4 regions of the Paenibacillus sp. FSL R10-2771 genome follow, and region 1 is predicted to be linked to each of the others. Evidence: riboswitches for the same ligand, from Rfam matches in the RefSeq annotation. Region 1 holds a riboswitch; each other region holds the start of a gene.
What was found. A riboswitch is a leader RNA that binds a small molecule or an ion and turns the genes downstream of it on or off. The one in region 1 is predicted to bind cyclic di-GMP.
Positions count from the first base shown of each region.

Region 2: it holds a riboswitch for cyclic di-GMP, as region 1 does, so the genes downstream of both, NSU14_RS29920 (anti-repressor SinI family protein) here and NSU14_RS26560 (PA14 domain-containing protein) in region 1, are expected to answer to the same signal.
Region 3: it holds a riboswitch for cyclic di-GMP, as region 1 does, so the genes downstream of both, NSU14_RS28610 (transglutaminase-like domain-containing protein) here and NSU14_RS26560 (PA14 domain-containing protein) in region 1, are expected to answer to the same signal.
Region 4: it holds a riboswitch for cyclic di-GMP, as region 1 does, so the genes downstream of both, NSU14_RS33915 (flagellar assembly protein A) here and NSU14_RS26560 (PA14 domain-containing protein) in region 1, are expected to answer to the same signal.

Region 1 covers NZ_JBBOBM010000001.1:6,158,950-6,162,535, forward strand. The annotation lists gene NSU14_RS26560 (PA14 domain-containing protein) at 1-1,835, opposite strand, end outside; cyclic di-GMP riboswitch class I at 1,873-1,953, opposite strand; gene NSU14_RS26565 (sugar phosphate nucleotidyltransferase) at 2,091-3,464, opposite strand.
Region 2 covers NZ_JBBOBM010000001.1:6,936,176-6,939,761, reverse strand. The annotation lists gene NSU14_RS29925 (2-oxoglutarate dehydrogenase E1 component) at 1-450, opposite strand, end outside; cyclic di-GMP riboswitch class I at 968-1,052, shown strand; gene NSU14_RS29920 (anti-repressor SinI family protein) at 1,081-1,230, shown strand; gene NSU14_RS29915 (helix-turn-helix domain-containing protein) at 1,379-1,711, opposite strand; gene NSU14_RS29910 (TasA family protein) at 1,884-2,474, opposite strand; gene NSU14_RS29905 (TasA family protein) at 2,544-3,140, opposite strand; gene sipW (signal peptidase I SipW) at 3,240-3,586, opposite strand, start outside.
Region 3 covers NZ_JBBOBM010000001.1:6,644,594-6,648,179, forward strand. The annotation lists gene NSU14_RS28610 (transglutaminase-like domain-containing protein) at 289-1,080, opposite strand; cyclic di-GMP riboswitch class I at 1,113-1,193, opposite strand; cyclic di-GMP riboswitch class I at 1,266-1,346, opposite strand; gene NSU14_RS28615 (class D sortase) at 1,474-2,127, opposite strand; gene NSU14_RS28620 (GtrA family protein) at 2,199-2,603, opposite strand; gene NSU14_RS28625 (glycosyltransferase family 2 protein) at 2,593-3,570, opposite strand.
Region 4 covers NZ_JBBOBM010000001.1:7,796,308-7,799,893, forward strand. The annotation lists gene NSU14_RS33910 (DMT family transporter) at 1-557, shown strand, start outside; gene NSU14_RS33915 (flagellar assembly protein A) at 625-2,250, opposite strand; cyclic di-GMP riboswitch class I at 2,353-2,446, opposite strand; gene biuH (biuret amidohydrolase) at 2,966-3,586, shown strand, end outside.

The DNA of each region.
Region 1 (3,586 bases):
ACTGGTGTTGCAGTCACAGCCGGAGCATCCAAAGCTGCTTTGCTGGCTGAAGAAGCAGCCGTGTTCACAAATAACGCACTTGTAGGGACAGTTGCCTTCGCCTGGCTTGGACTCTGCCACATCAGACGGATATTGGCATCGCCGGCATTCTCGTAATACTCCACTTTGATATCATACAGCCGGCCTGCCTGCAGGTTTATGCTTCCTGTACGCTCGGTACCGCTCTGTTTGGTCCAGCTGTCGATTACAGCTGTGCCGTCAATATAGACGCGGATACCATCATCGGATGTAGTGATAATCTGATAGGTTTCACTGAAAGAAGGTTTGATCTGACCCGTCCAGCGTATGGAGAAGCTATCCACTCCAAGCTTGGCATCCGGCGCTGCCTGGCGCCAGTTAAAGTTCAGCAGCGCATCATTCCGGACCAGAACCGGAGTGCCCGAAAGCGTCATGTTCTTGTAGTATTCTCCCTGAAGACCATTCTGAACGACGGGGGCCGTCACAGAATCATTGGAAGCAGGGGGCGGCGTCAGTATCGGTATTGGCGTTGCTGTCGGTACCGGCGCTGGTGTTGCTGTTGGAACTGGCGTTGGCGTTGCTGTCGGTACCGGCGTTGGTGTTGCTGTTGGTACCGGCGTTGGCGTTGCTGTCGGTACCGGCGTTGGTGTTGCTGTTGGTACCGGCGTTGGTGTTGCTGTTGGTACTGGCGTTGGTGTTGCTGTTGGTACCGGCGTTGGTGTTGCTGTTGGTACTGGCGTTGCTGTCGGTTCCGGCGTTGGCGTTGCTGTTGGTTTCGGCGTCGCCGTAGCAAATGTGCCTGCTTTATAATCGTCCCGGGTCACAGTATAGCTGTCGCTCATGAAACCTTTGATGGTAGCAACTGTGTTGGTTTCATACAGCATTTTTCCCCAGCTCATCATATATACCCAATTTTTCTGTGAGAGTTGCAGCTTTGCTGTGCTTGGCATTTGTCCATTCTCGCCAATGGCAATCGGTTTGCCATTCGCAAGTGCGAGCAGGCTGTCATGATATTTATTCATATAATCGTTCTCATATATATCTGCCGCGAGTACATCCACCTTGTCAGCCCCCGGGTAGGTCAGCGCATAAGGATCAGACCAGGCATTGGGTGCATTGGGGTTCCATACCCACAGCAGGTTGTTTAATTTATGAACGTTTACGAAACGGTCATACATAATATTCCAAAGCGCAGCAAAGTTATTTTTCTTCCCCCACCAGAACCAGTCACCGTTCATTTCGTGGTAAGGTCTCCAGAGTACGGGAACACCAGCATCCCGCAGGCTTTTAAGTGAAACTGCCACTTTGTCCAGATCTGCAATCAATGCAGTGTACTGTGTTGTACCCGGAGTAATATATTTATTGAATTCCGCCTGGCTCAGCGGTTTCTGAACATTGGACCAGAGGTATGCGGTACCGGGCAGATTCTCATGAAAAGTCATGGCTACAATGCCGCCGCCCTTATACCAGTTGATCGCGCTGTTCACAACATTTCTGCGTTGCGCCGCTGCTGTACTTTCCGATTGCCCGCTGATTACGCCCAGTTCATAGCCGTGAAGAGCAGCATATTGTCCGCTGGTTCCTTTCAGCTTGTTGCTGAATTCGTCCGGACTTTCCAGATAGTCATGTTGGCCGGTAATAATGCCTTTTCCAGTGATAGAATACAGATCATCCAGCAATCTGACTGCTTCGGTTGAAGCCTCCGGATTAATGGGCGCTTTGGAACTAGACGCAGCTTCTGCAGATGAAGGCATTCCGCCGAGTCCCAGAGGTACTGCAGTCAATAAAAGGGCCAGAGACAGCACAGTGCACAGCAAACGAGACTTACGGTAAGTTATCAAAATCCATCTTCCTTTCGGTAGCCAGGCTGCCACTCTTGCGAAGGCCCTATAGCTTTGCGTCCCTATCTTTCGATTAGGTTTGCCTTTGTCGTATTGGAAGGATTAATCCCTCTTACCGTAAGTATCGTCCCTATTTAGTTTTAATTTAGAGCAAAAATGAAATTTTCTTAATAAATGGTTCTTAATACCTGTTTTGGATTTGTAACAATTGGTTATATAGATAGATTAGACCTATGAAATGAATTGCTGCAAGGCGATATCTTCCCAATCCAAGGTGATTCGGATGTTATCTTCCTCCACCAGCTCAGAGCCGGTCTGCACTTCGATAAATTCCATATCTGTCAATGCCAGGATCGCATGCTTGGTGCCTTCCGGAATCCGTACGACATCCCCCGCCTTCACATTATGCATTTTCTCATTGAGCACAATGCTGGCTTCACCGCTGACAATGGTCCAGATTTCACTGCGTTTGTGATGCAGCTGATAGCTGATATTTTTACCTTCAGAGATAAAGATTCGCTTCGTCAGCACCTCATTGCCTTCCGCATATTTCACATAATCAATTACCTTGTAGTGGCCCCAGCGGCGTTCTTCGTACATCGGTCTTTGTTCAAAAGATTTCAGCACTTCTTTAATGCGCGGGCTCTCCGCCTTGTGCGTAACCAGAATTCCGTCCGGGCTGGCGGCGATAATCAGATCCTTCGCTCCGATCACGGTGATCGGAATGTCCAGCTCGTTGATCAGGCAGGTGCCTTCGGAATCTGCAGTGACGAAGCCTTTGCCGACATGATTGCTGGTCATTTCTTCAGTCAGCGTGTTCCAAGTGCCCAGATCCTTCCAGAATCCGGCGTAAGGCTGAACCACGATATTCTCTTCTTTTTCCACCACTTCGTAATCAAAACTGATGGAAGCCAGCAGTTTATACTGCTTCTGCAGTTCCTCATAGTTCAGCGGCAGTCCTTTGCGCTGCAGAATATCCAGCAGATAACCTAGACGGAAAGCAAACACGCCGCAGTTCCAGAGCGCGTTCCGGCTGATCAGCTCCTCAGCCTGCTTGCGGTCCGGCTTCTCCTGGAAGTGGCTCACCTGCAGATACCCGCTCGCCCCCGCTTCGGCGCTGGTAGGAATGATATAGCCGTATTTCTCGGAGGCATGCTCCGGAACTACGCCCATCAGCGCCAGATTGGCGCCGCTCTCCAGCATCGTGCTCTCCAGCTGCAGAACGGTTTCGAAGAAGGACGACTCCACATAAGGATCGACGGGCAGGATGGCTACCGTCTCGCTTGGTGAAACACCGGCGACCGAATACAGATAAGCTGCTGTCAGTGCGATGGCAGGGAAGGTATCGCGCCGCTCCGGCTCAACGATAATCGGCACCCCGCTGCCCAGCTGGCTCTGAATCATCTCTACCTGGCTGCGGCCGGTAGCCAGGTAGGACGATTCCGCCATCCCTGTCTCCTGCAGCTGTCTCCATACCCGCTGTACCATGGATTCCGGTTCACCTGCCGGGCTTTCCAGTACTTTCAGAAATTGCTTCGAACGTGAATCATTGGACAAAGGCCAGAGCCGTTTACCAGAACCGCCTGATAGAAGTACTAGTTTCATAAGTGAACCCTCCTAAGTTTATATGATGTCGCGAAAATATCGGATTGTTATTGGGAGCTGGCTGCGTTTGCTTAAGCCTAAAAGCGGCTGTTATGAGGGTCACTGCAAGGAATGTTTGGACT
Region 2 (3,586 bases), 780 kb from region 1:
GGCCTGGCGCATTCTGTGAACGGCATCCATAGCGGTATGCACGCCCTCAGGGGCATTCTCCCAGATCAATGAAGCCGGCAGGGCATTCAGATCTTCGCGCGTCAGCTCATAGGTCTCGATCTCCAGCCATTTCGCCATCGGGTTGGTGCTCCGCTCCAGCGGATCGATATCGGCAGCCATATGGCCGTATATTCGGATGTTAGCCATTAGCTTGGAAGCTTTAACGGCTTTCCTGAGCCACTCTGTATCTCCTGAGATGGCGGGGGGAGGCGTCTTGACGGCATCCGGAGCCAGGGGAGGCGGGCCGGATACTGTGAAGAGGTCGCGGTAATGATGCTCTACGGAAGTGGGGTCCTTGACAAACTGCTCGTATTTCTCCTGAATGTAGCCCAGATTGGGACCGTAATACTTGCTCCAGACAGATTCGTTATAGGGCTCTTTGACGGCCATGAGTAGGTCCTCCTAACGGATAAACTCCACATGCGGTATATTAGGAACACCGCTTAGCGGAGCTGCGATGTTTGCGGTTTCATTCTCATCTTATTGTGCTACTTTCCGGCAGGGTAATCAATTCATACTTTCGTGCAATCCGTTCGCAAAACGGTATGATTCAGCGGGGGATTCATACGGAACAATCATAAATTTTCCGGGTGAAGCCGGAAAAATAAAATATCGTTAAAATTAATAAAAATTAAGGGATTTAGGTGGTTGTAAATCATAGAAATGGGTAATTGTTTCTATATTGTGTTACGGGATTAATATCTATTTAGTATATTTAAACTAATTTGGACCGATTGAAGATGAATTGGAATTATTTATACAAGCTATTGGCAATTTTAGCTAAGGGTCTTCACGATTTAACATAAAAAAATTCCAGAAAACGACACACTTTTCATGTAAGATCTTGTATAATGTTATTGCGGAGAACGGTTTCATCGATTCTTTTCAGATCCTTTCATGTAAAGGGTCCAGTAAAGGGTAAACCTGCCGAAAGACAGGGGCACAAAGTCTCGGATCTAAAGTAGAAATACTATGATGGCCGGACTGCCTGGGGACGCGAAAATTCTAGGAGGAGATTTCTTGGATAAGTCCAACCAGGGGAATGACGAACTGCAGGCAGTTGATCTGGATTTAGAATGGGTGCATTTGCTAATGTCTGCTAAGCAGGCTGGCATCCAGGCAGACGAGATTCGGCGTTTTTTTACTGAAAAAGCACTCCAGGCGATGTAGGGCATTCAGCATTGTACGGATACATACAGAAGAGGGCACAGCGGTGTACACGCTGTGCCCTCTTCTGTTGGAATTTACATGTTGTTTCGGGGTCCCCGCAAAGTACCTGGGTAATCATCGAGGCTGCTGCCTCACTTTGTGGGGTATTTCAGTTATCCTTCTGCTCCAGCCGCCATTTCTGATAATCGAGAAACTCCTTGAATTCACGTTTGCTTATACCAGAGGCCATCGCATCCTGAACCAGCCTGAACCATTCTCCATCGAGAACCGGCTCTGCAGTTTCTGCAATTCCGCCATACAGTAATACGTGAATGGATACTTGGAGTGCATCGGCAATTTTTTCGATAAATTGAATGGAGGGGTTGGATTGGATATTCCGTTCGACATTACTTAAGTATGATTTCGCCACGTCAGCCTTATCCGCAAGCTCGGATAAAGAATAACCCTTCTCCAGCCGGAGCCTATGGATGCGGCTTCCCATATTATCTGACACGATTACAACGCCCTCCGTACTTTTTGTTATCAGTATAACAAAAATTCGCAAAACGGACAAAAACCCTTGTTCCTGCCAGAAGCTGGCGGGGAGAGACAAAACGGCATATCCAGCCCGGATGAGGGAGGATATGCCGTTTTGTGTATATAATTTAATAGCCTTATTTGGCTTCTCCCAAACCTTGCGTAGCATTGAATGTCCAGTTCAGCGCCAAGCCGTCACCCTGGAAGATATTCTGATCCTGGGTATTGTCAACGAATTCGAAAGCAATCTTGAAGGTTTTGGTTTGGGTAGCGGCGATGCCTCCCGGCAGTACACCCGCCGTTACGAGATCATAGCTGGAAGTGTTCTTCAGGTCCTTCAGGGAGATCTCGGACAGCACATGGCCGGCAAGCGGACCGCTGGTATAAGAGCTGTCGAGAAGTTTGATTTTGAAGTGATCTCCAAGATCCTGGCCGGCATTATCGCCCTTCGCATCAGTTACAGTGTAGCTGGTGGCCAGCGTTAGGAGTTTGATATCCAGGGTGCCGTCATTGGACAAGGTGAACGTGCGTACGGTGTAATCACCCGGTTTCAGATTGGTCAGGGCAACAGGTGTATTAAAGGAAGAGCCGAGCTTCAGCGTGCCTGCCGCGAAGGTTGCCGTGCTGGTTGCTGTGGAGCTGAAGTAAGCGAAGGTGCCCCCTCCGATTAAAGACAATCCCAGTGCTGCCGATGCTACGCCAAGACCCAATGTTTTTTTGATACCCATAATTAATTTCCTCCTCGAGTATATTATGTTTTTTTAAGATCGGTGATCAGGAATGCATATACAGATAGATTATTTGAGGGCGCCTTTTTCCTGGTTGGCTTCGAAGTTCAGGGTCAGGGCCAGTGTATCGCCTTGATAGTAGTTTTGCGGCTGGAAGGTTTCCTTGAAGGCAAACTGTACGCTCAGTTTATCTGAGGTGCCTGCTTTGATGCCCCCATTCTCTACACCAAAGATTCCGCCGAGAATTCCCTTGGCTACAAGATCCGGACTTTGCTGCTCAAGTTCGGCCAGTGAAACGACCAGAACAGGTGATGTTACCTTATCCTTGTTAACTAGGAACGTCACAATAATATCGTCTTTGAGATTATGGGCGCCGTTATCTCCCTGGGCATCTGTAATGACAGATGAGGTACGCAGAACAACTTTGGGAATATTGAGCGTTCCGTCATTTTTCAATTTAAAATCTCTTAGGATCGTATCCCCCGGTTTAAGATTGCTGAGATTGACAATAACGGAGGGGTCCGAATTAAGTAATAAAGTTCCGTTGTTAAAAGAAGCTGCAGTGGTGGAGGTACTGCTGAAGTAAGCGAAGGTTCCTCCGCCGACCAGGGTTAATCCGAGTGCTGCCGATACAACGCCGAGACCTAATGTTTTTTTAACGTTCATTTGTTCATCCCTCTCTCATCGTTCTTTTTTTGTCTTTACCTGTCTTCGGGGAAAATTTATTGTTGCTCCGCGTTTCGTAAACGGGAGAGGACAATCGGTTTATTGCACAATGTCTGGAAGGGTATCCGGTCCGCCGGTCACCGCTGGCCCTGCATTCTTCTTCTCCAGTGCCGCTACGGCTTTCCAGGAGGAATACAGTGCGTAGAGGAGCAGGAGCAGCCCGGGGATAATCATCAGCATTACGCTTCCGGCTTTGGAGACCGCAAAATTCATGGCATATCCTACATAAGGGACGGTGACGCCGGTATATTGGCCTACCACATTTGTTGAGCTGACCGCTGAGGTATCGGCTGCATCGTTATTGTCCCCCTTGGTGGTATAGCTGGCTTCACCTATGGCACTGTTTATTGAAGCATCGACCACACGGTGTGTAATCAGGAGGTTAT
Region 3 (3,586 bases), 490 kb from region 1:
TGATTTCCGATACTCACTCGTTGTTCAGTTTTCAAAGATCAAGCTCGTTGTCAGCGCCGCTCATCGCGTCACCAGCAACTCTTATAATATATCACATTCATTCGAGTAATGCAAGCTTTATTTTGAAATCACTTATTTAAGCCATTTCTTATTAAGTTTGCCGCTCCAACAACGCTTATTTATAATACCCTATCTCTCTACCAAAAAGCAACCTTTTCCAAAATAAAAATAACCCGCTTAATTACTAAGCGGGTTATCCTCAATGAAACTATGAATGCATCTGTGCTCTTAGTAGAACTTAGCTGCAGTATATTTACTTGCTACTTTAACCAGATCTGCTGTTTTGCTGTTCTTGGCAAGTCCAGCATCAACTGTAGTATCAATAGTTACCCATTTGCCATTAAGGAACACTTCATTCCAAGCGTGGTAAGAAGTCACATAACTTGTGTTACCCATAACCAGTTTGGTAGGAATGCCTTCACTGCGAAGCATAGTAGCGAACAAGGAAGCGTAATCGTAGCAGATCCCCTTCTTGGTAGCCAAGGTGCTGTCGTTGTTAGGGATGTAATCTGTAGTAACACTGGAAGCCAGGGAATAATCATATTTCACATTGGCTACGATATAATTATAGATAGCCTTCACTTTGTCTTCATCTGATGTCAAACCTTGTGTAAGCTGTGTTGCTTTCAGAACTGCTTTATCGGAAGAACTCCATTTAACATTCTGTACGGAGCTCAGATATACGGCGTTGGCGTTGCTCAGGCTAAGATCTACCGTCTCGGAAGAGATTACTTTGTATTTGTTGCCGTTAGTGTTCTCAAGTACGGAAACCTTGTATGAACCGTTACCTTGTTGAAGCGGGAATGTTTCAGTTGGTTTGGAAGTGTATAAGTTGTAGGTGTAGCTGTTATTATCTTTGGTGATCATCAGCTTAATCTTCTTATCCTTAGGAACATTATAAGAAACTCCGATAACACCCTGATCAAGTTGACCTATGTTCAACCAGCTTGCATCTGCATTAGCAGCTTGAGCTGTACCTGTCTGCACCGACGTAACCACTACGAATAGTGTAACCAACATTAAATAGAACTTCTTCATTGGATAAAACCCCTTTCGGTAGCTGGCTGCCATCCTTACGGGAAGGCCCTTTAGCTTTGCGTCCCTACCTTTCGATAGGTTTGCCGTTATCGTATAAGCTTTATCTGTCCTTGCTTCTACCATAAAATGCTAGATTCACAATAAGAACAAACAAAAAAGCCTCTTCATTCGGTAGCTGGCTGCCATCCTTACGGGAAGGCCCTCTAGCTTTGCGTCCCTACCTTTCGATAGGTTTGCCGTTTATCGTGTATTAGCTTTGTATAGTTATATCTTACCATATCTATTTCTATTATCAAGACCTAAATCACTAGATTTCCGCGAAAACAAATAAAAATTTTAAGTATTTTAAGTTTTTCCGTCATTATTCTACAAACATCACGATAACTTTGCGTGAATGATAAGTCTATGCGTTGGATTCACCAGCGGATCACAAGTAATGAGTGTTAGAATCTTGTCATCCTTATTCCCTTTCAATACGGATACATCGGTTGGTTCCACAATAGTCACATCATAAACTACATAATTGTATGCCTGCTTGCCGGTTGTAACGGAAATAGTGTCCCCGACTCCAACTTCATTCAATCTGTTGAATAGCCTTCCCGTAGTTCTTGATCTATGCGCTGCAATTGCAGCATTCCCAGCAGAGCCAAGCGGAGCCGTCTCCTTCATATGCGCAGCAGCATGCTTCATATTCGCCTTGGTGGCGCCTTCCAGGACAGGCAGCTTCAGATCTATTTTGTCGATTTCGATGATTGCCATCACCTTGCCTCCGACTTCAATCTCAGGCGCAGCAGAGGGTTCTGGCTCTTCCGCAGCCGACTCATCCGCCAGCAGCTGGGTTACTTCCGCGTAAGGCTTACTTAGATCAGCACTGGCCGGAGCTGACGCAGACGGAACGATTTCACTGTAGGCCTGTTCAGCCTCTTCCAGCAGCTTTTGCTGCTGACGGTCATTGTACCATTCGCTTCCTTTGGGATAGAGCATAATAAGCACCCCGGCAAGTATAATCAAATAGGATAATTTCCGCATGACAATCGCCTCCGTAATATAGAATAGATGTTACCCTTCCGGAATAATTAAGAAGCAATGCTTCTTAATTATCAGAATACCCATTTCCGGCTTCCGAAGAAATTAATGATCACCGTAACAAATGTGACCAGCACTTTGGCGACCAGCACTTGAATACCGAGAGAATCGGTCAATATATGAATCAGCAGCACCGATATACCCAGCACCAACAGATTCAGCACGATAAACCTGATCAGCTGCATCCGGTCGAAGCCCTCTTTATTGCCTCTGTCCCGATCACGGAAGGTTACCTTTTTGTTCCAGAAGAAGCTGTTGGCCGTACCGGCGCTGTAGGAAATAATCTGCGCAGGGGTGTTGATCATCCCAAGGGAATGCAGCAGTGTGAATACAGCAAAATCAATCAGTGTATTCAGCAGGCCTACCGCATTGAATTTCAGGAACTGGATGAACCCCGCACTCCATTTCTTATCTGGCATAATCGCTTTCCTTCCGCGTGTCTTCTATTTCCGCATCCGGATAGCCTTTGGTCTCACGTACAATATAGAGCGGTCTGTCCTTCGACTCATCATAGATCCGTCCGATATACTCACCAATTACCCCCAGCAGCATCAGCACAATCCCGTTGAAGAGCAGGTTCACGCCGACTATAGATGCCCATCCGGGTACGGTCCAGGAGGTAAAGATTTTTTGGAACAATACCAGGAACAGATAGATGAAGCTGGAAAAGGACAGAAAGAATCCGATATAGGATGCGATTTTGAGCGGTTTGTGGGAAAAGGAGGTGATGCCGTCGAGCGCAAACCGGATCATTTTCTTGAGCGGATATTTCGTTTCCCCGGCAAAGCGCTCCTCCCGCACATATTCTACCATGGTCTGCCGGAAGCCTACCCAGCTTACCAGACCCCGGACATACCGGTTCTTCTCCTTCAAACCGCGCAGCACATCACAGACTTTACGGTCGATCAGCCGGAAGTCCCCGGTATCGGTAGGGATTTCAACACTGGTCATACTGCTGAGTAGGCGGTAAAAGATCTTAGCGGTGACTTTCTTGAAGAAAGTCTCCCCGTGACGCTTCAACCGCTTGGCATACACGACTTCGTAGCCCTCTTTCCACTTGGCAATCATCTGCAGAATAACCTCAGGAGGATCCTGGAGGTCTGCGTCAATCACCACGACTGCCTGGCCTTCGGCATAATCCATACCAGCCGTAATCGCCACCTGGTGGCCGAAATTACGGGAGAAGTCGATCAGCTTGACATGCTCATCCCGGCTGCTGATCTCGCGCATGATCTCCGCCGTGCGGTCCCGGCTGCCGTCATTGACGAAAACCAGTTCATAGGAATCACCGCAACCATCCATTACTTTTTTGAGCCGCTCATAGGTTACCTGAATGACTTCCTCCTCATTGAACATGGGGACAATTACACTGTATCTGGCTTTCACCTTAGTTCCTCCTATA
Region 4 (3,586 bases), 1.6 Mb from region 1:
GGCTTAAGATCGCCGGCCTCGTAATCGGCTTCCTCGGGGTAGCCTCGTTAAGCCTTGGGGGATTAACCGGAAGTATCTCGCCTATAGGCGTACTGCTGGCCTTGGCCAGTGCACTCAGCTGGGCGCTGGCTACGGTCTATACCAAACGCAATGCAGCCAGAGTAGATATGCTGTGGATGACCGCGATGCAGATCATGATCGGCGGGGTAATCCTGCTGGCGGCAGGCTCAGCTTCGGAGAGCTGGGCGGATATTAGCTGGAGTAGTACTTTTATAATAAATACATTGTTCATCGCGGTCTTCGTGATTGCGCTGGGCTGGTTGGTATACTTCAAGCTGATCAATGAAGGAGAGGCCGGCAAGGTAGGCTCGTTCACCTTTCTGATTCCGCTGATTTCCATCGGCTCCAGTGTAGTCTTATTGCATGAACAGATTACGTTGAATCTGGTCATCGGTATGCTGCTGATTGTGAGCAGCATTATTCTGGTGAATGTCAGGCTGGGCCGGAATGCTGGGAGTGTCCTGCAGACCCCGGTACCCGGTCTGGGTAAGGAATAAACAAACGGCTGCTCCCTCAGAAGAGGGGCAGCCGTTTATGTTTGTCAGGGGTTATATTACAGCAGGCTTAGACCGTTTCTGCGTCCGCGTCCCGCAGGATCAGTTCTCCGCCGGACTCCAGGATACTGTTATGGGAACGGGCGATATTAATGAAGACATGCTCCTCCTGGAGCAGTTCAATGTCTTCACACAGATTACGCAGCAGCCGGGAGAAGCTGTTCAGAACACTGTCAGTGATAAACTCGGTGAACTGCCCCGGATGGGTAAAAACCTCCAGCATCTGCTTGAGCTGATCCGTACCGGGCTGGGGGGCCCCTTCCATGCACAGCAGTGCGGATTTAAGATCGCTGATCAGGCACTCTATATGGCTGTACTTATCCTCCAGCAGCAGCATAACCACCAGACCGTATTTCACGGATTGCTGGCGGGATTCTACATTCTTGGCCAGCAGCCGGGCGGCTTCCCGCAGTCCGCCAACTTCAGTCAGCAGAAGACTGGAGAAGCGGTGCAGGCGGTGCTGGTGTACCCCGGCAAGTCCGGTGTGCAGGCTGCAGCCGGTTACTTGACCGCTTATATAGATACTGCCTGTAGCCGTAATTGTAGATTGGCAGACGTTGCCGTAGATATACACATTCCCTAACGCCTCAATACACATAGGGCCTTCAATATCTGAGGGTACGACGATGTCACCTGCAAACATAATCTCACGGGCTGTTGCCGCCATTTCCTTGGTGATGAGGCATAGGTCCGGGAAATCGCAGGTTGTGACGCTGCCGGAGTCTCCGCAGATGCGGGGTCTGCCCGTACGCAGAGCCGCGATCTCCCCGTTTGGAAGCAGCCGTGCATTGTCTCCGGCTGCGAAATAAATATCCTGCGGTGGAGGTGGAGGCAAGATGCCTCCTTCTACGTCGAATCCGGGAATTCCCTCTTCGGGCGGCAGCTTGCGGGCGAATACCTCTCCCTCTCTGGCGAAGGGGGCTCCCGGAAACCGCAGATAATCTAAGGAATCTGCAGCTTCCGCAGTTCGTCCCTCCCGGAGCATTCCATTGCCTGTGAGCGTATGCTCCGGGAGGGATAGCTGCAGCCTTGATTTCTTGCCGGGCAGCGGGGCTCTCCCTTCTGCGATACAGACAGGGAGATATGTAGGGTTGTTCAGTTCGGCGTATAGGGCCGGGATATTCAGATTCCGCAGAATGGAGCGGTTATCCAGCGAAGAAAGAATCTGTTCTATGGTGAGCGTGGACAGCAGCATCGCCCGGTTAGGCTCAGCCCGGACTGCGGCTTCGAAGGAAGCCGGGCAATTGACCAGATTCCAGGCGTACTTCTCTGCACGGTACAAGGTGAAATGCACTTTGAGCTTGTCAGGTGAAACCGTAATCTGATACTGTGGCTTCTCGCAAATTTCCCAGGTAATATGATCCGCTGAGGTTACCTCAGTAGGCTCTGTAACGGTCTTCCAGTTGATCTTCAGCACTACAGGATGAACAGCGGAGATCCGGGCGGGCTTGCCGCCAGAGAGCGGGGGAGTAATGAAGATCTGATTATTCTGCACAAGGATAATTCCATCCTTATCTCCATTCATCCCGCCGGAAGTCCGGCCCTCCACAGAGAAAGAATCCAGGAATCCGGTCCGTTCAAGCATCAAGGATTCCACGAAATCATATCGGGTTGGTTCGATGAATTGCTGCGGCATTATCTTAACCTCGCTTTTTCGTATAATCAATGGCATTCGTACAGAAAAGAGCATCATAAAGCCTGGGGGATCTCCCGGTGACTGATGGCTTACGTGGTCTCTATTGGCAGCCTGGCGACCATAAACGCGGATTCTCAGCATTCTTAGGCCCATTGCTTTGCGTCCTACCCTTTCAGGAAGTTTGCCTTTAGAAATAGATCAATGATATACACTCAGCATGAGGCGATTTCAATCGACTGTAATCGACAAAAAAGGTCATAACTGGTTCCTGCGCTGCAGGAACTTCTGCAAACAAGCTTAATTCTAGTACTTAAGGAGCTATTTTTCAACTGTATTCTGCCAATTTATTAATAATCTTGAAATGTGCAGCTCTATATTGCTTGAAAAACTGGTTTCCCAGCGCTTACAGCTTATGGGAGGAGTCTGCTCTGCAAGAACAGCCGGATCTTTGAGCTGGAGAACGGACTGCTGCTGAGGCTGCCTGCGTTGGGCGGCTTTTTTTAATATATGAATAGGGTTAATCCGGGGTTTATATGTAATGTTTATGTTATATATGTAGAATAACACAAACAATTAGCGCATTATTTCGTAATAAAAACGAAGACATTGCAAATTTGTTGTAATATAATCTAACAAACAGCAGGAAATATAAAATTAATGTTAATAAACATAACATTAAATACATGCATTGAATTCTGGAAGGGGAGCATGAACCATGCAGATTACAGCAGCACCTTACACCTGGCCCTATGACGGAGTCCTTGATCCGGCGAAGACGGCACTGATGATTATCGATATGCAGACGGATTTTTGCGGCAAAGGCGGTTACGTGGAGCGAATGGGCTACGACCTCTCATTAACATCCAGAGCGATTCAGCCGATTGGGCGGCTGCTGGCACGCATCCGGGAAATTAACGGATTCACCGTTATCCATACCCGGGAAGGCCATAAGCCGGATCTGTCCGATCTGCCGGCGAATAAACGGTGGCGGAGCAGACAGATCGGTGCTGAGATCGGCTCGGAAGGACCGGCGGGACGGATTCTCGTACGGGGCGAGCGCGGCTGGCAGATCATTGATGAACTGGCACCTATACCGGGAGAGCACATTATTGACAAGCCGGGTAAAGGCAGCTTTTATGCTACGGACCTGGATTTAATATTGAAGAATAAAGGGATTACCCATCTGATTCTGACCGGAATCACGACGGATGTCTGTGTACACACGACGATGCGCGAAGCCAATGACCGCGGTTATGAATGTCTGATCCTGGAGGATTGCACGGGTGCTACGGATTATGCCAATCACCTGGCAGCGCTCAATATGGTCAAAATGCAG